Linked DNA regions of Planctellipticum variicoloris. The protein of the gene in region 2 interacts with the protein of the main gene of each other region in a pairwise test. Links are inferred from orthologs where the notes say so. Each region holds a gene or a part of one and is shown on either strand. Other genes may lie near its edges.

Evidence for each region.
Region 1: the proteins of thrS (region 2) and rplA interact in binary tests that used the Escherichia coli proteins (3 or more experiments, as listed by UniProt). The link is inferred for Planctellipticum variicoloris from one-to-one orthologs.

What each region holds. Positions count from the first base shown.
Region 1 is NZ_CP130886.1:1,443,998-1,447,092, forward strand. The notes cover bases 338-3,095. They hold rplA (50S ribosomal protein L1), read right to left. Parts: upstream 2,192-3,095; coding sequence 1,484-2,191; downstream 338-1,483. Other genes in these bases: rplL (50S ribosomal protein L7/L12), read right to left, coding at 382-783; rplJ (50S ribosomal protein L10), read right to left, coding at 877-1,410; rplK (50S ribosomal protein L11), read right to left, coding at 2,253-2,687; nusG (transcription termination/antitermination protein NusG), read right to left, coding at 2,722-3,095. UniProt on the Escherichia coli protein: One of the primary rRNA binding proteins, it binds very close to the 3'-end of the 23S rRNA. Forms part of the L1 stalk. It is often not seen in high-resolution crystal structures, but can be seen in cryo_EM and 3D reconstruction models.
Region 2 is NZ_CP130886.1:2,740,525-2,757,220, reverse strand. What follows is about bases 8,549-11,532. They hold thrS (threonine--tRNA ligase), read left to right. Parts: upstream 8,549-8,913; coding sequence 8,914-11,151; downstream 11,152-11,532. Other genes in these bases: SH412_RS10745 (hypothetical protein), read right to left, coding at 11,343-11,532; SH412_RS10755 (PAS domain S-box protein), read left to right, coding at 8,549-8,695. Outside these bases: SH412_RS10785 (sensor histidine kinase), read right to left, coding at 1-8; hpt (hypoxanthine phosphoribosyltransferase), read right to left, coding at 18-569; SH412_RS10775 (hypothetical protein), read right to left, coding at 728-934; SH412_RS10770 (Rieske (2Fe-2S) protein), read left to right, coding at 1,968-2,300; SH412_RS10765 (PAS domain S-box protein), read left to right, coding at 2,566-6,960; SH412_RS10760 (response regulator transcription factor), read left to right, coding at 6,953-7,570; more of SH412_RS10755, read left to right, coding at 7,772-8,548; more of SH412_RS10745, read right to left, coding at 11,533-11,906; SH412_RS10740 (glycoside hydrolase family 18 protein), read right to left, coding at 12,262-12,768; SH412_RS10735 (dihydroorotase), read right to left, coding at 13,035-14,384; SH412_RS10730 (bis(5'-nucleosyl)-tetraphosphatase), read right to left, coding at 14,641-15,084; SH412_RS10725 (neutral/alkaline non-lysosomal ceramidase N-terminal domain-containing protein), read right to left, coding at 15,329-16,696. UniProt on the Escherichia coli protein: Catalyzes the attachment of threonine to tRNA(Thr) in a two-step reaction: L-threonine is first activated by ATP to form Thr-AMP and then transferred to the acceptor end of tRNA(Thr). The rate-limiting step is amino acid activation in the presence of tRNA.

The DNA.
Region 1 (3,095 bases), 1.3 Mb from region 2 along the record:
ACGCGCGACCATACACTTTCCGCGACCTGCCAAACCGGAAAGAATAACCGAACGAACGCGCGGATCAACCTCAGCCATCCGCACGTTGCTCCCGCTCAAACCACATTTCACAGCAATGGGGAGCGGCTTCTCTCCCGAGCACGAATCACACCCGAGACCCGTCCATCCCTGAACGGACAAGACCAGTAGACTGCGAGACGGCGGCGGGCCGTACGCATGGCGTCCTCCTGATTGGCGAAAGCGGCATAGCTGCGGCCCGGACGCGGAATCCACGCCGGGCCGCAGCATGATCGCCTAGCAGGCTACACCAATCACCCCCGTTCGTCAAATGTTCTCTTGACAAACGCGGAAAAATCGGTGCAGTACGCCTGTCGTCCAACTCTACTTGATCTCGACCTTGGCGCCGGCGGCTTCCAGTTCGGCCTTCAGCTTGTCGGCGTCTTCCTTCGAAACGCCCGACTTCACGGCCTTCGGAGCGGCTTCCACCAGGTCCTTGGCTTCCTTCAGACCCAGGCTCGTCGCCGCGCGAACTACCTTGATCACGCCGATCTTGTTGTCGCCGATCGCGGCAAGAACCACGTCGAACTCGGTCTTTTCCTCGGCGGCGGCCGGCGCACCAGCGCCGGGAGCAGCCGCCATCATCACGGCCCCGCCGGCAGCCGGCTCGATCCCGTGCTGCTGCTTCAGGTAGTCGGCCAGGGCCTTGGCCTGAAGCAGCGTCAGGTTAGCAATCTTGTCGCCCAGATCCGTCGTCGAGGCGTCGAAAGTCGCCACTTCAGTCATTTCCCCAGATCCTTTCTTCGTCGCAAAAAACCGATACTCAAATCATTAGATAGTGGTTGCCGGCCGACGCGGCCTCAGCACACCGCGTCCCGCTTACGCGGCGGGAGCATCCCCGCCGTCTTTGTCCGCCATCGCCTTGATCGCGCCGGCGACGCGACCTCCCGGCCCCAGCAGGGCCGCAGCCAGGTTGGCGCCTGGTGAGAGTATCTGTGCGACGAGGTCGGACAGCAGCTCTGCGCGGCCCTTGCTCTTCGACAGATCCTCAACATTCTTAGCCGTCAACGACGTCGCGCCGATCGCGCCGCCCCTGATCTCCAGCTCTTTAATCTGCGTCGCCTGCTCGGACAGTTCCCGAGACAAAGCAACGATATCTTCTCCACCGAACGCAATCGTCGACGGGCCGGTGAGCACGGCGCCCAGCCCGGTCAGACCGAGATCGCTGAGCGCCTTGCGAGCGACCGCGTTCTTCACGCCGAGCAGCCGGATGCCCTTCTTGCGCAACGTCAGCCGGAGTTTGTTGGCCGTGACGGCATTCACCTTGGAAGCGTCCAGCACCAGCACTTCACGATACTCGCCAACCCGTTCACGGATTTCCGAGATCATGAGATTCTTAACGACCTTGCTCATCTCTATCCCATACCCGGCAGCACCGACTGCCCCAGAAATTCCGTGCACGAACCCCGCAGACCGGTCTCGCCGATTAAACGGCCGCGACCGTCACGCCGGGAGACATAGTCGCCTGGACGCTGACGTTCCGAATGTACTGTCCCTTCGAGGTCGCCGGCTTCAGCGCCCGAATGTACTTCAGGAAAGCCTCGACATTCTCCACCAGCGGCGTCTCATCGAACGACAGCTTGCCGACGACGCAGTGGACATTGCCGCCGTCGTCGACGCGGAACTCCACCTTGCCGGCCCGATACTCTTTCACGGCGGCCGCCACATCCTGCGTCACCGTGCCCGCTCGCGGCGACGGCATCAGGCCGCGAGGCCCCAGCACGCGGCCGAGCGGACCGACAACACCCATCATGTCCGGCGTCGCAATTGCAACGTCGAAGTCGGTCCAGCCGGTTTTGATCTTATCCGCCAGTTCTTTGCCACCGACGAACTCGGCGCCTGCCGCCGTCGCGATCGCGACGTTATCGCCCTGACAAAACACCAGGACGCGCTTCGACTTGCCGATCCCGTGCGGCAGCACGATCGAGCCGCGGACGATCTGATCCGCCTGCCGAGGATCCACCCCAAGCCGGATCGAAATCGTCACGGTCTGATCGAACCGGCACTTTCGGATCGCTGCGGGGAGCGTCCCTTCGAGCTGTTTCAACGTCTTCACCGCAGAGGGAAGATCCACCGTGCCCAAGCTCTGGACCTGAGACTGCAAATGTCGCATGCGCTTGGAAAGATGCGCCATGACAACGATCCGATCAAAAGAACCAACTGTTCGCACCAGAGACCAGCCGCCACCCCGGCAGCTAGTCCACCACTTCCAGCCCCATGCTGCGCGCCGTTCCGGCGATCACTTTCGCCGCCTGTTCGAGGCTCGAAGAATTCATGTCTTCGAACTTCGTCCTGGCGATCTCAAGCAACTGGGCCTGAGTGACTGTCCCCACCTTCTCCGCCTTCGGATTCACCGCGCCCTTGGCAATCTTGGCGGCCTGTTTCAACAGCACCGACGCCGGCGGGCTTTTCAGAATAAAGGTGAACGACCGATCGTCGTAGATCGTGATCACGACCGGAACGATCATGCCGTTCAGATCGCGAGTCTTCTCGTTAAACTGGGTCACAAACTGACCCAGGTTCACGCCGTGCGGACCGAGAGCCGTACCGACGGGAGGAGCAGGCGTCGCCTTGCCACCCGGGATCTGGACCTTGACCTGCGCCTTAACTTTCGCGGATTTCTTCGCCATTTGCCCAAGCTCTGCGCGGATTCAGCTCGCGCTCTCAGGAGCGTTCGACCTGCCAGTATTCGAGATCCACCGGCGTCGAACGCCCGAAGATCTCGATCAGCACCGTAATCTTGCCGTTGGCCTCGTCGATCGCGTGAATCGTCCCCTGAAACGTATCAAAGGGACCGTCTTTAATCTTCACCATATCGCCGGTCTCAAAGTCCACCTTGACCTTGGCCGGTTCTTCTTTGCGACTCTGCTCGACACCGAGCATTCGCTGGATTTCATCTTCCCGCATCGGGATCGGCTTGCCGGCCGCTCCCGTAAAATCCCCAACCCCCCCGGTCGTGCGCACCAAGTACCAGGTGTCGTCATTGAGAACCATGTGCACCATCAGGTAGCCCGGGTACAACTTGTGCTCAACGACTC
Region 2 (16,696 bases):
GTGAGCATGCTCGGCAGTCAATCGGGACGGGAAGGACGAAGGCCAATTGATGGCAGATCCTGCGGCTCAAGAATGACGATGTCCGGGCGATGGCGATAGTCGTTGTTGTAATCCAGGCCATAGCCAACGACAAAGGCGTTCGGAATGCGGAAGGCATGATAGTCCGCCATAAAGTCGACCTGTTGCGTCCCGTCCTTCCAGAGCAGGACCGCCGTCCTTAAGGAGGCGGGATGGCGGGCTGCCAGAAGCGCCTTCAGCGACGCCAGCGTCCGCCCCGTGTCGAGAATGTCGTCAATCAGCAGGACGTCGCGACCAGTAAGATCAGGCAAGCGGTCGACGGAAACGGTCAATTCCGATCCAGTAGTCGTCCGGCCGCGATAGCTGGAAGCCTCCACAAAGCCGATCTGATGGGGCACGTCGATGCAGCGGATCAGGTCCGCGAGAAAAACGACGCTTCCGCTCAAGACGCCGACCACGGTCAAGGGACGGCCGCGGTAATCGGCGGCGAGCTGAGTCCCCAGTTCGGCCACGCGGCGGGAGATCTGGTCTGCGGACAGAAGCTGTTTCATCCCGGTGGCCCGCACTGGTGTTCGCGACAGGCGCTGACCTGGCGAACACGGACTCAAAATTAGCCCGCCCGATGAATCAGTTCATTCGGGCGGGCCAATCTTAGCAGGCGTGACGATTTCCCGGCAGGCCCCCAGCAATGTCGCGAACGCAGAACCAATCAGCGCGACCGCGCGACCGCACGACTGCCCCTCTGAGATTCGGGCTGCGGCAGCCCGCGGTCCAGTTCGTGATGCAGCAGAAGGGCCAGCCGCCGGCAGTCGTCCCAGGCGCAGAGCGCGTCGTCCGACGGATCATCCGGGTGTTCTTCAAGCATCTTAGCCAGCTCTTTCAGTCGCGCCGAAAGGGCCGCCGCGTCCTGCTTCATGGTCCCGATTTTCGAACGCGAACGGAGGACATCGGGCCTCTCCGAGACGACCGGACTGGGCGGCGCAGGCAGTACGGGAATGGGATCGATGACTGCAGCGCCTGGCTTTACCGCAGGCATTGCCGGCGCTGGCATTTCAGCCACGGGGACGGCCGCGTCTGGGGACGCCAGGACGGGGGACGCCGCGATCTTGACCGGAGGCGCCGCCTCCATCGCCACGTCCGACGCTGGCGTCTTTGGAGGAGCGGCGACCGACACGGGCTTCGACGAACGTGGATTGGCCGCGGCCGGCTCGGAAGGAGCCTCGACCGGGGTGCAATGGCGAAATGCGGCAGGACGCCGTGCTGGCATGTTCTGAAAGGGAGGCAGCATCAGGGGCGGCGACGACGAAGCTGTCGGCTGACGAGGCGGACTCGGAGGGGGAGCGACCGGAGGGGGAGAGGTCGTCGATGAAGCCACTGCCCCCAGCGTCCGGAGAACCGCGTCGAGCTGCGATTCGACCACTCGAATCGGGCCGAACAGCTTCGACTGGGGAGTTGTCGGCATCGGCCGCTGGACGGGCGCAACCGGCAGAGGCGCGACGGACGCGAAATCCGTGCTTCTGACCGGCCTCGATCGGGAAAAATCCAACTCCCCGTCCGGACGGGTCTCGTCCGCCGCGGTGCTGAACTCCGCGGTGGCGATTCCGTCGGTCGATCCGGGATCGGAATGCCCCCCCATCAAGGAGCGCACCAGCAATCGACGGCGACGACGATCTGTCTCGCTTACGGTCATACCACGCCTCCTGCACCGGGTTTTCAGTTCGCGGCCCGCGATCCCGGGGTGTAACGCGGCCTAGTATGCGCAGTTTAAGTCGTCAGTGGAAGCCCTTGTTTTCTGCGGAGTCTTCCGAAACATCCCCAATCGACGGCCGAGCGTCCGAGCGGCCTCCAAGATGTCTCCCCCTTGACACTGCCAGCAGGTCAGTTGAAACTGCCCGCAGCCCCGCCAACTCCAGTTTTCACAGACACACTTGCCGAAACCCGACAACCAAATGGCAGAGTTTGAAGCGGTCGCGGCGGTCGACGAGATTCCCGAAGGTCAGGGGCGCGCGTTTACGGTCAACGGCCGGCGCGTGGCGGTCTTTCGTCGGGAAGGAGTGTTCTACGCAATCAACGACGCCTGTCCTCACATGGGCGCCTCGCTGGCGGAGGGGCATCTGGAAGGCACTGCGGTGATGTGCCCCTGGCACGCCTGGAGCTTTTGCGTGACGGATGGCGTCTGGCTGGACAATCCGAAAAGCAAGATCCGAACCGACAGTTATCAAGTTCGCGTGCTGAACGATCGGATCGAGGTCTGCGTTCCCGAGCCGCCAGCGCGCGGCTGAAGCCACCGATCCTCGGAACCATCGTTCGCGGGAGGTCGATTAGTCGCAGGGCGAGTTCACCATTGGCATTCGCCGGTCGGCATCAGTGGATTTCCTACGGCTCCATTTGTCTCCCTTTCGCAATGTCGTTGAACGGCATAGCTTTGAATCGCAATTCCCGTTCCAGAGAGGGAGATTGTCGGGCGACTGCGTCGCGGCAACGCCCGGAATGCGGAATGCGCACAACCTCTCTGCTTCCCGACGAACGACAGTGCGACGAATTCTCATGGAATGTAAAACGTGCGCCAGTTCAGCGCCCGAGACAGCTCGGTATTGCAGTCAGTGTGGCAGCCTGCTGCCGTTCGGGGCTTCCGGATCGGACCACTCCCAGTTGCCGTTCGGTTTCCGTTCCCCGCCATATTTCGCGCAGCGAATACTGGATGCCGCGCCACTGGCGATCGTCGCGCTGGATCCGTCCGGTCGCATCCAGTACATCAATCGATTTCTGGAGGAGCTGAGCGGCCGTCGGCTGGCCGAGATCGCCGGCCGGGACTGGTTCGACACGTTCCTGCCGGAGCGTGATCGAGTACGGATTCGCGAGATCTTTCGAACAGCCGTGACGCAGGCGCCAACCCGCGGCAATCGCAACCCGATTGTCACCGCTTCGGGCGAAGAGCGGGACATTGAGTGGAACGACGAGCTGCTTCAGGACGAACAGGGACGCGTGGCCGGCCTGATCGCAATTGGCCAGGACGTCACGGAACAGGTCCGGGCCGAGCGAGCAGCTCGTGAGAGCGAAGAACGCTTTCGAAAGCTGATGGAGCACAGCACCAAAGTCATCGCACTGTACGACGCAGACACGCGAATTCTGTATCAGAGCCCGTCCGTCCGCGATGTGCTCGGCTACGAACCCGAGGAGATGATCGGACGACTCGCGTTCGAGTACTGCCATCCGGACGATCGGCCGGCGATCCGCGAACGGATGCCGGAAATTCTGTCGACCCCCGGAGCGATTGGAAAAGTTGAGCTGCGCAGCCGCTGCAAGGATGGCTCCTACCGCTGGCTGGAGCTGATCGCCACGAACCGGCTCCACGATCCGACGATCCGGGCCGTCGTCGGGAGCTATCGAGACATCTCCGCACAAAAGGCGGTGGAAGAGATCCTGCGCCTGCAAGAGCAGGCCATCGCGCTGTCGCTCAGACCAATCCTGTTTGCGGACGGCGATGGTTGTCTGAACTCAGCCAATCGGGCTTTCGTGCGAAGCTGGGGTTACGCGGACACATCGGACATCGTCGGTCGCCGGCTGACTGAAGTCTGCGGCCCCCCCGCGGCTGTGGGCGAGATCCTCGACAAGTTGCGGGGAGATGGAAACTGGATCGGAGAACTGACGGGAACCCGCCACGACGGGACTCCGTTTCCAATCGAATGCACTGCCGTTGCAATTCGCGACGACAACGACCGGCTGAAATCCCTCATGATTTCGTGCGCGGATATCACGGAGCGAAAGCGGACTCAGGAAACGCTGCAGCTCAGCGAGCGGCGATTTCGGAAGCTGATTGAGAACAGCGCAGACGCGATTGCGCTCTACGATGCCGCCGGGACGATTCTGTATCGCGTTCCGACGGCGACCGCCATGTTGGGCTATCGGTCGGATGAACTGATCGGACAGAGCGCCTTCGACTATTGCCATCCGGACGACGCCCCCCTGGCGAAAGGAGTGCTCCTGGCAGTCCTGGAGCGGCCCGATCAGCCGGTCCGCCTCGAGCTTCGCTGCCGCACGAAAAGCGGTTCCTACCGTTGGGTGGAACTGGTCGCGACCAACCAGCTTGAAGAGCCTGCAGTCCGTGCGATTGTCGGCAACTACCGCGACATCACGGACCGAAAGGAGTCCGAAGAGCGCGAGGCGGTCCGGCTGGCGAAATTGCGACGACTCTCCGAATTGAGCATGCGGATGGCCGGCGAGCCCCCGTCCGTATTCACGCACGTCGTGCAGATGATCGGCGAGCTGTTCGGCGTCAAAATGGTCTGCCTGATGGTCGTCGAAAACGAGGATCTCGCGTTCCAGGCGATTTTCGCGAACGGCCGGGCAACCGTCGATCATCAACGTTGCGCGTTGGCCGGCACCGCCTGCGGGCTCGTTGCCTCGACCGGAAAACTCCTGATCTTCGACCGTGTTCGAGAGAGATTTCCGGATTCGAAGATTTTTCAAGAGCACAACATCGTCACCTACTGCGGGTTCCCCGCAGTCGACGGCAAAGGTTGCGTCGCCGCCGTCGTTTGCCTGCTGCACGATCATCCGCGCGAGTTCGCAGAGGAAGATCAGGAGTTGCTCCGGCTGATCGGGCAGCGCGTCGCCACCGAAGTCGAACGCACGAGAATTCAAACAGCCCGGCAGCGCGCCGAAGCGGAGCTGCGCAACAGCGAGGAACGATTCCGGACCTTGTTCGAATCGGCCCCGATCCCCATCGTTCTGACCGACCTCGACGGCAGGTACTCCGCCGTCAATCCGGCATTTGAGTCCTCGACCGGATTTTCCGCCGATGAGGTGATCGCAAAAACTTCGGTCGACATCGGACTGATTGCCGCCGAGACCCTCGAAGCTCGCGCCGCCAGCGCGGCCCTGAGATCTCACGGGCGCGTCGACAATCTGGAAGTTCTGACGCGGACCCGTTCGGGCCAGTTGAGAAATTGTCTGTTTTCGTCGCGAGTGGTCAGTCTCGGCGAAGCCCCGCAGGTCCTCTCGCTGGCGATCGATATCACAGAACGCAAACAGGCGGAAGCAGAACTTCGCACGACGAAGGAACGCTACGAGCTGGTGATCCGCGGATTGAACGAGGGGGTCTGGGATCTCAATCTGGTGACAAACGAGCTGACTCCTTCCGAGCGCCTGCTCGAAATGATCGGATTCGATCGAGGCGAGATCTCTCCCGACCTCAATGCCTGGCTCGATCTCGTTCATCCCGAAGACCGTTCGATGGTCGCCGAACAGATTCGTCGCCACAGCGCACGCCGCGAACCGTACAGCATCCGTTTCCGGCATCGACATAAGTCGGGAGACTATCTCTGGTTGCACGGTCGAGGGCAGGCGGTCTGGAACGAACGGGGAGAAGTGATTCAGCTCGCCGGTTCGGTCGCCGACATTACTTCGCAGGTTGAAGCGCAGCAGGCGCTGGAGGCCAGCGAAGAGCGTTTTCGAATGCTCTTCGAGGCGGCTCCGTTCGCCGTCACGGTCAACGGCATGGACGGCCGATTTACCGCCGTCAATCCCGCGTTCGAGCAACTGAGCGGATACGCCGCCAGCGAAGTCCTAGGGCGGATCCCGTTGGATCTCGGAATGGGAACCGGCTCCGTTGGCGTCGAGCTGGTCGTCGACATTCTCGAGCGATCCGGCCGACTGGATTATGTCGAAACGACGACCCGCACGAAGGGCGGTCGCCGCCGAAACGTCCTGTTCTGCTGCCGGCTGGTCACTCTGGGAGGCAAACGCCAGATCCTGTCGTCGTCGATCGACATTACCGATCGCAAACGCGCCGAAGAGGCGCTGCGCACCAGCGAACAGCGACTCGCCGAGGCCCAGCGAATCGCCCACGTCGGCAACTGGCACTGGGAGATTCAGACCGATGAAATCGCCTGGAGCGACGAGGTCTATCGGATTTTCGGAATGACGCCCCGATCGATCACGCCCCACTATCAGACCGAGTTCCTGAATCTCGCCCACCCCGAGGACCGTTCGGCAATCATCGCTGCCGTCCGCGAAACACTGGAGACCGGCCGCCCGTACGTCATCGAGCACCGGATCCGCCGCGCCGACGGAACCGAGCGCATTGTTCGTGAAAACGGAGAAGTCGTCCGCGACGAGCATGGGCATACGATCGGTATGAAGGGCACCGTGCAGGACATCACCGAACGGATCGCCGCCGAGTCGCAACTGAAGCTCCTCCGCGATGAAATGGCGCACGTAGCCCGCCTCGGCATGCTGGGAGAACTGGCCGCCGGGATCGCGCACGAGCTCAATCAGCCCCTCGCCGCAATCGCCAACTACGCCTTCGCCGTCGAATCGCGGCTGGCTCGCCAGTCGGAGGCCGGACGCCGACAGGCGCCGGAATCGAACCGGTCGATTATCCGACGGATTTCCGATCAGGCCGAGCGGGGGGGCGAGATCATCCGGCGGCTCCAGGCGATGATTCGCAACCAGCCGTCGCAGCGGTCGACCGTCTCGATCTCCAGGCTGATTGACGAAGTGCTGGCCCTCCTGGCCGGTGATCTGCGGCTGGCCCAGATTGATGTTTCCGTCGACGCGCCCGAGTCCCTGCCCTCCGTCATGGTTGATCCTGTTCAGATTCAGCAGGTTCTGTTTAATCTGATCCGAAATTCGATCGAGTCCTTGCGACAGCAGTCGGAGAATCGCCGCCTGGGAATTCGGGCCGATCTCGAACCGGAGTCGATGCTCCGGATTCGAGTCCGCGACTCCGGAGCAGGCGTCCCGGCCGATATGCAACCGCGCCTCTTCACTCCGTTTGCAACGTCAAAACCCAAGGGGCTGGGGCTGGGACTGCCCATCAGCAAGCGTATCATCGAGTTCCACGGCGGCGAGATTTGCTGCAATGCCGCAATCGACTCTGGATTCGAGGTCTGTTTCAGCCTGCCCATCGCCGACGGAGAAAGCTGCTCACATGCCTGAAGTACCAACCGTGTTTGTGGTGGATGACGACCTCGCCGTGCTCCACTCGCTGCAGACTCTGCTCGAGGAACAAGGATTGCCGGCGGAATGCTTCTCGTCGGCAGAAGCGTTCCTGAAGAGCGTAGATCCGCAGCGACCGGGTTGCCTGGTGGCGGACCTGCGGATGCCGGGCGTAACGGGGCTGCAACTCCTGCAACGCCTGGCGGAAAGTCGCCAGGGTCGCCCGACCGTCGTCATTTCGGGGTTTGCCGAGGTGAGCAGCGTCGTGCAGTCGATGAAGCTGGGGGCGATCGACGTCCTCGAAAAGCCTTTTCATCCGGGCAAATTTCTGGCAGCAGTCCGCAACGCGCTTCAGATCGACGACCAGTTGAGAGCCAGCACGGCCGAACAGCGAAGTGCGCTGGCTCAGATCGAAAAATTGACCGCGGATGAAAGGCCGGTCATGGCGGGAATTGTCCGCGGACTGACCAACCGCGAGATCGCCGACGAACTGGACGTGAGCCTACGGACCGTCCAGTTCCGACGATCCAGCCTGATGGCGACCCTGGGGCTGGAATCCAAGTCGCAACTGATCGAACTGGCGCAGCGTGCGGGCTGGTCGGCAACCTGACGTCACACCGCCGCCACAAGACCCATGTGCACACAAAATCAACTGCGTTGCGCATCCTGCGCAAATCACAAAGGATCGGAGAATCCGAACTCCGAGGTCCTCTGCAAACTGACGAAGAGATAATGTCGTCACGTGGTCACGTAGCGACACATACATTTCAACGCGTTCGCGACTTCATCAGTTCCAGCGGGCCAGGGATCGATGCGAGATGCAAAGTACGAGGCGCTGATCGCCGCCGCCCCGGATGCGATTATCAGCATTGACGCCTGCGGAATTGTCGTCGACTTCAATCCCGCCGCGGAACGGATCTTCGGCTACGAGGCGCACGAAATCGTAGGCCGGAATGTCTCGTTGCTGATGCCCGATCCCTACCGGAATCTGCACGATTCCTTCCTCGAACGATATCTCCGAACTGGAGAAAATCAGGTCATCGGAATCGGAAGAGAAGTCCGTGCCGTGCGGAAGGACGGGAGAATCTTTCCGATGGATCTGTCGGTCTGCGAAGTCACGACCGAATCCGACCATTTGTTCATCGGCATCGTTCGCGACATCAGCCCCCGCAAGGCGCTCGACTTGCGCCTTGTCGAGGAACAGCGGAATGCCGTCGACGGGCAACTCCAACTGCTTCGTCGCTGCAGTCGCCTCGAACAGGAAAACTCCGAACTTCGCCAGTCTCAGGCGGCGGCAACCAGCACCGGAGACCTCCTCAGAGCAGTCCTGAGCGCCAGTCGGATCCTGGCGGCGGATGACGACGCCGACTCCCGATTCCTCATCAAACGCTTTCTCGAATCGGCCGGCGCGGTCGTCGACACCGTCGTCAACGGCCTGGAGGCCATTGAAGCCGTCAATCAGGGCCTGCGACAGGGTGTCCAGTATGCCGCGATCGTGCTCGACCTGCATATGCCCGTCATGGACGGACGTCGCACGGCGGTCGAACTGCGACGGCTGGGTTACGCGGGGCCGCTCCTGGCGCTCACAGCCGACGTCTTCGGTCAGCGCGAACTGCCGGTCGAGAAATGCGGGTACGACGCCTGCCTGTTCAAGCCGATCAACAAATCCGCGCTGATCCAGGGGCTTCAGCGACAGATCGAGCTGGGCGAGCAGCGTGGCGGGCTCCGCGGTTGAGCCGCTCCAGGATCCCCCGATCGTCCATCCCGCTCGGGATTCTTCGTGACCTCCCTGCAGCGAATGACACCGCACCGAACCTCCGCTCACCGTCGGCTCTCGAACACAACAACGCCTCGATCCCCCCTCCATCCGGAGATTGACGGTCCGACCGGCGGTCCGATATAACACGGCCTCGCCGCCGCAAATCGTGGTGTGGCGGCGAGTTTCGCTCATTTGTGCCCGTCCGGCCACCCGACCGGCCGGCCGACGGAAAGTCTTCATCGATGTTGCAGGTACGTCTCCCGGACGGAGCAGTTCTGGAGGTCGCCGACAACGCGACCGCTCTGGATGTCGCCAACAAGATCAGCCCCCGGCTCGGTAGCGCCGCGCTGGGCGCAGTCGTTTCCGGAACGGTTGTGGACGTCATGCGGCCTCTGTTCGAGGCCACCGAAGAGCGCCCGGTCCCGGTCCAGATCCTGACCGAGAAAGACCCCCAATCGCTCGGAATCCTCCGGCACTCCTGCGCCCACGTGATGGCCCGCGCCGTCACCCGGCTGTTTCCCGACGTGGAGCTGGCGTTCGGACCGACAACCGGCCAGGGCTACTACTACGACATGGCCCTGCCGCATCAGATCAGCGAGGATGACTTCCCGCGGATCGAAGCCGAAATGGCGCGCATCGTCGCCCAGGCCGAGCCGTTCGAGCGTTTCGTGACCGATCGGGACGAGGCGCTGAAACTGGTCGAGGGGATGTCGCAGTCCCTCAAGAGCGAGCACATCCGGACCGGGCTGGCCAGCCATTCCACCGTCAGCTTCTACCGGCAAGGGGAGTTCGTCGATCTTTGCCGCGGCCCGCACGTGCCGGACGCCAAACGGATTAAGGCCTTCAAGCTGCTGTCCGTCGCCGGCGCCTACTGGAAGGGGGACTCCAGCGGTCGCCAGCTCCAGCGGCTCTACGGAACCGCCTGGTTCTCGCAGAAAGATCAGGATGCCTACCTGGATCAGGTCAACGAGGCCAAACGCCGCGATCACCGCGTCCTCGGCAAACAGCTCGGCCTGTTCACCATCAGCCAGGAAGTCGGCCAGGGGCTCTGCTTGTGGATGCCCAAGGGGGCGACCATCCGCGTCATCCTCGAAGACTTCATCAAGCAGGAATTGCTCAAACGGGGCTACCAGCCGGTCTACACCCCGCACATCGGACGCGTCGAACTCTACGAAACCAGCGGCCACTTCCCGTACTACCGCGATTCGCAGTTCGCCCCGCTCTATGGTCACGACGGCGGCCAGCTCGTCGACTTCTGGATTCGGAAGCTCCAGGAAGGTGTGCTGTCCGCCGAGGACGAAGCGAAACTCTTCGAGTCGGCCCGCGTCCTGGCGGTCGATGTCACCGAGTACCCGCGCAATGGCTCTCCCGAACAGAAAGTCGCCGCCCTGCGGACCTGGGAAAAGCAGCAGGAACGCTACCTGCTCAAGCCCATGAACTGCCCGCACCACATCCAGATTTACAAGTCGCAGCCGCGCAGCTACCGGGATCTCCCCGTCCGGCTCGCCGAGTTCGGGACCGTCTATCGCCACGAACAGTCAGGCGAACTCAACGGCATGCTCCGCGTCCGCGGACTGACCCAGGACGACGCCCACCTCTTCTGCACTCCGGAGCAGGTCGAGCACGAGTTCCGCAGCACGCTGGAGCTGGTCAAGTTCGTCCTCGCCAGCGTCGGCCTGGACGACTACCGCATTCAGTTGTCGCTGCGCGATCCCAAGAGCGACAAATACGCCGGCGAGCCCGCGATGTGGGCGACCGCCGAGGGAACCCTGCGCCGAGTTCTGCAGGAAGCGGGCCTGTCGTTCAGCGAACGGGAAGGCGAAGCGGCCTTCTACGGCCCCAAGACCGACTTCATGGTCCGGGACGCCATCGGCCGCGAGTGGCAGCTCGGCACCGTGCAGCTCGACTTCCTCCTGCCGGAACGCTTCCAGCTCGAATACGTCGGGGCCGACAACCAGGCCCACCAGCCCGTGATGATTCACCGCGCCCCGTTCGGCTCGATGGAGCGCTTCACCGGCATGCTGATCGAGCACTTCGCCGGGGCGTTCCCTCTCTGGCTGGCGCCCGAGCAGGTCCGCGTGATGTCGATCGGCGAGAAGTTCGAAGACTACGCCCGCCAGGTCGAAGCACAGTTCCGGTCCGCCGGCTTCCGCGTCGGGACCGACTTGCGGAGCTGCAAGATCAACGCCAAGGTCCGCGACGCCCAGCTCGAACTGATCCCCTACATGCTGGTCGTCGGCGGCCGGGACGTCGAAAACGGCACCGTTTCGCTGCGAGACCGCATCGACGGCGAACTCGGCGCCATGCCGATCGCCGACGCAATCGCCCGGCTGCAGACGGAAGTCACCGAACGCAAGGTCCGCCAGGTCCAGAAGGCGGCCCCGAATCCGTACGCCGAGTCGGCCGCGGATACGGAAGAGCACGAGTATTAGGAGCGGGTATCAGGTCTCGGGATTCGGGTATCGCAGACGAAATTTCTGCCGGAGCGTGAATTGCTCGTCGTTTGAGAACCGGGCGGGTGCCCATGTGAAGTCGGTTGGGTTCGCGTGGGATCGAGGGAAGGTGCGGCAACCGTAACGTTGGAATTCAGCGGCCGCCGGAGGCGGTCCGCTGGAATGGCGAGTTAGCCGGCCCCCCACGATTTCACGACAACAAAGTCTTGCTTTTCTTCATCCCACCTAGATTCAGCCCCCACGATTGCAGACGAGTCGTCACCGAACACTTGGAACAACTCCAAAAGGTCCTCGATTCGAAACTCATAGGCCCACTTGTGCCGCTTGTAATCCGAGAAGACGAGCATCGAGACGAAGGATCGATCTTCCGACCACGTTTCCATCCAGTAGTAGTGGATGAGTTGGTTGCACACGTCAAGGGCGGATAAGACGACCGACTCGGGGTGCTCCATATCGAAGCGCTCGTTCGGCCAACCCGAACCAGTTGCCGTAAATGGACGGCTGCCGATTTTCTTGTAACGCAGCGCCGACATGCCGGTGCTGCGCGCTTGATCGTTGACCTTCGGCCGTTCTAGCAGCGAGCGGACTTGAAAGGCCGCCAGCATCAGCTTGCGCTCGAATAGAACCTGCTGTTTCTCAGACCACCTGCGATACGCGCGATGCTTTTTCAGCCAAGCGAGATCGGCCCTCAACTCGGTGCGCCAATATCTGGACTCAATCATTGCGGCGGCCAACTAGTTTTGAGGCGGGTGGCTCTGGATGCAATTCTGAGGGCTACCGGGTCGCGGGACGCCAGGAGTTTGCGCGAGGGATGATTGTGGGGTGAACCTCTCGCGGCCCTGCGGCCCAGCGAGGTCGAAAACGGCCAAGTTGGGCTACCCGGCGGCGCCATTGATTCGAACAGAACGGACTGAGGCAAAATGGACGCCAATACTCCGGCTGTGATGAGTCCTTGCAATTAATGCAAACATCGAGCGACATCACGTCCCGCCTGCCGCATAACGGCGGTGGTTAGCGGGCTGCCGCCAAGAGGCCGTGGTTTCAAGACCGCATAATCGACGGCACCCTTGAACGCTTGGTTCTGATATATTATGCGTAACCTTGCCATCCGGAGGAACTTGGGACGAAACCTGATCCAGGTGGAATATCGACATAGCCTGCAAGTGGGGGCGTCGTCAGGGGTGGTTGCGTAGTTGTCGTGGTGGTCGTCACCAATCTAATTGGCTCGTCCGATGACAAGGGCCACTCACTCGGTCGCTCGGAAATTGCAAATGCGAGCGATTGGTCGCGATGCGCGTGGGCATATTCGAGACACGATGCAATTTCATCGTATGCGATTTTTGTATGTGAGCGAATCGTGTCGATGCCTTGCCAAAAGTCGCCATAAAGACAGATCCCAAGTACTATTCCGATGGCGTTCTTTTTCGCGAAGACCATCCACCCCTTCAAGCGACCAACAAACTGCATGTATGCGCCTTCATTGGCGAGTTCGTTCGGATTTGGCTGACCGCATTTCACTTCCACATCGCCATCAAACTTGTCGAGAACGGCCCGAAAGGCAGCCAAGATCTCGTCTTTGCTAGGTGGTTGGTCCATCGTCGTTTTTCCATTAGCAGAACTTGTGCCTACACTGATCCGTGTGTTACCTGTAGTCCGCAAACTTACACCCGAGCATGCAGGCGACGAATCGCCGCAACTCGATCGTATTTATCAGCGACATGCTCGCAACGTCTTCTGGCGGCCTGACAGGCGGTTTCAGCCTATCACTCATCGGGCCGGAGAGCCAGAACAGTCCGTCTGCCGTGCAGCGGACGCCCCATCCGCCCGTCAATCACAATTGTGCGACCAACCGGCGCAACGCCCTATTCGGGCGACGTCGAAACCTCATCCGCCCAGTACCCGCCCCGCCCGTGATCGTATTCGATCTCCGTGCCGCGGGCCGCGTCATCGATCTTTCCGTCCGCGAACACCGTCCCGCCGCCGACGATGGTCCGCACCGGCCAGCCGGTCAGCGTCACGCCGTCCCACGGACTCCAGCGGGCCTTTGTCTCCTGCTCGGCATTCCGGATCGTCTGCCGCCGGTCGAGATCCACCAGCACCACATCGGCGTCGTAACCCTTGGCGATCCGGCCTTTCCGCTGCAGGTCCCACACGCGGGCCGGGGCGTCGCACATCCAGTCGACGACCTGCTCCAGCGTGCAGAGTCCGTGATGAACGCGATCCAGCAGCAGCGCCAGCGAATTCTCCACGGCGGGCAATCCCGAAGGCGACTTCGGATACGGTTGCCGCTTCTCCTCCAGCGTATGCGGGGCGTGGTCCGTGGCGATCACCTGAATCGTCCCGTCCAGCAGGCCCTGCCAGAGGGCCGCGTTGTCCGCGGCTGTCTTGATCGACGGATTCATCTGCACCAGCGTCCCCAACCGCTCGTAGTCGTCGACGTTGAACAGCAGGTGATGCGGGCAGACCTCCGCCGTAATCAGCTTGCGATGATCCCGCACGATCGGCAGTTCCGCCGCCGTGGAAACGTGCAGCACGTGAAATCGATGATTGTGGCGATAGGCCAGGTCGAGCGCCCGCGTCGTGGCGATGACAGCCGCCTTCTCGTCACGGATCTTCGAGTGGTCGCGAAGTTCCGTTCCGCCGCCGAGGGCCGCGGCATTGGCCCGGACGGTCGATTCGTCTTCGCAGTGGGCGCAGATCGGCAGCGTCGTCTCAGCGAAGATCCGCTCCAGCGCCGGCTGCTGGTCGACCAGCAGATCGCCAGTGCTCGATCCGATAAAAATCTTGATCCCGGGCGTCCGGCGAACCGCCTGCAGCTCGGCCAAGTTCTCCGGCGTCGCGCCGATGTAGAATCCGTAGTTGACCAGCGACTTCCCGGCGGCCAGCGCCAGCTTCTCGGCCAGCCGTTCGACCGTGGTCGTGGTCGGCTTGGTGTTGGGCATCTCCAGAAAAGAGGTCACTCCCCCCTTCGCGCACGCGCGAGACGCGGTGTGCAGATCTTCTTTATGCGTCAGCCCCGGATCGCGGAAGTGCACTTGATCGTCGACGACGCCTGGAATGACATGCAGCCCCGTGGCATCGATCACCTCGTCCGCGGCGGCCGTCCGCGGCGGATCGATGGCCAGAATCCGCCCGTCTTCCAGCAGCAGATCGACTTTCGCCGTCTGATCGGGCAGGACGCAGGTTCCGCCGTGAATTCGCGTTCGCATGATTCGTCTTCGTTCCTGTTCGGAAAGAAGAAGATTTCACCGCGGAGACGCGGAGGACGCGGAGAAGACCAGGAGCAAGAAAGTGAAAAGTGAGTATTGAATAGTGAGTAGTGCAAAGTGACGGAGAGTGGCAGGCCCAAACGGCTCATACCACTTCTCACTTTGCATTACTCACTACTCACTTTTCACTTTCCTGGGATTTCTCTTCTGAACTCCGCGTCCTCCGCGTCTCCGCGGTGAATCCTCTTTATTAACTGATTCAAACGCAATCGGTCGGAATCGGGTGCTCGGCGAAGAACTTTTCGCAGGCTTCCAGCAGCGGGTTGATCGTGAACCGCTGGATGTCGTGCGGCGGTTCCCAGTTCCGCCATTCGAAGTCGCCGTGCTCGGTCACCGTAATCGGGCTGTCCTTCAGCAGCCAGCCGATGAAGATCACGAGAGTTTTCTCGACTCGGCCGGGGCCGAAGCGGGCTTCGTAGGGGTGATAGACCTCGCTGTAGCGGAAGCCCGGCTGGAGCCTGACCGAGTGAAACGAAATCCCCGTCTCTTCCCACATTTCCCGCAGCGCGCACTGCTCCTCAGTCTCCCCTTCCTCAATGTGCCCCTTCGGCAGATCGTAGCGATGGGGATGCTTCATCAACAGAAACGAGAGCTGCGGCTGCCGCCGAAAAACGAGAACTCCGCAGGCCTTGGTCTTCTTCATAACGAATCAGGTTTCTTAGCGATTGACCGGTAAAAAGCGGCTGATCGCAAATCGCGGATCGCTCATCGCCAGAAAGGTCAACCGGATGCTCCGTATTCTCTGGCTCTAGACTCTCATCTCTAGACTCTCAACTTCTTTCGACATTCCGCCTTCGACATTCGACATCTCCTACCATCGCCTTCTACGCGGTCTCTGCCCCCTCCGCGAGAGATCTTCTCTCCTCCGCATGGACTGCACCGAATGGCTACCTGGCGTTCAATCGCTTCACCAGGCGATCGACGCCGGCGGCGACCCGTTCCTCGACGTCTTCCGCCCAGCGATGGGCCGGCTGACCGTAGACCATCATCGAACTCTGCCCCTCGTAGCCCCCCTCCAGCAGGACGCGATACGACGGAATGTAGGCCATCACGTCGTTCGTATAACCGCTGACCCACGCGTCCTGTCCGTACTCGGCCTTGAACCGCAGGACGTAATCGACGACGACTTCGCCGCCGAGCGTGATCCACAACTGGTCGCCGCCGAGCTTCCAGGCCTGAATCGGATAGGGATACTCGCGCGGCAGCGCATGCCCCGCTTCGACTTCTTTCAGCAGCCGGGCGCCCCACCGTTGCGTGTAATTGACCGGCCCGCCGGCCAGCTTCTTGAGCTCTTCCCGCGTCGGCATCGGCCCCAGCACCAGGGGTGTGACCTCCAGCTCCATCTGCAGCGTCGGAGCGACTGGCGTCATCGGCTGCGCCAGGACAGCGTCGACGGCGTCCGCCAGCCGCTTCCCGTACTCCTTGGCGAGTTCCAGCGTCCGGCGGGGAATGGGGTTCTGATCGGCTCCGCAGCCCATGCCGAACAGGGCCGTGGCTCCCGGATGCCGTTCTTCCAGCAGTTCCTCGGCGAATCCCGCGTAGTCGCCGCTCCAGAGCTGGAAACCCAGCGTCGTATTGTGGCAGGCGTAGATGAAGAAGACGCCGATCAGTTCTTTCTTCGCATTGTGGACCGCCAGGACGGGGACGGAATGATCGTCCGGCCCCAGAAGCTGGTTCTCCGCCCGTCGCTTCGGGACATCTCCTTCGGGGTTCCGTCGGCGGTTGACGGCGAAGTCTGTCTGCCCCACGCCACGCGACAGAGTCGCCGGCTGCAGATTGGCGATCGCCTGCTCGATAGTCTTGACGATTTCCGCCGTCAGCCAGTCCGAGTATTCGTCGATCAACGAGAGTTGCTTGTCATCGAGCGGATAGATGTCGTAGAGGGCCCCTTTGAGGACCGGCCCGCAGTGCGTGTGGGAGGCGTGCAGCATGATCTGCGCGGGGGAAAGTCCCAGCTTCGCCTGGAGCTGCTCGCAGACTGCCGTGTAGATGCCACGGGGAATCCCGAGCGTATCGCTCGATAGAATGACGCCCCGCTTGCCGGCGGCGTCTTCCAGGGCCAGAGCCCGGATCCAGATGTCGTGGTGCTTCCCTTCCGCGGGAGCGGTCCGGCCGCCGTAACCGGCCATCCAGAGGGGCTTGTCGGGCGTGATGACGGCCTTGGCCAGTCCGGCTTTCCAGCCCGGTTCTGCCGCGACGAGTGCTCCCGCGAACAGCGAGAGCAGCAGGAACGAGCAGCAGAATCGAGCGAGCCA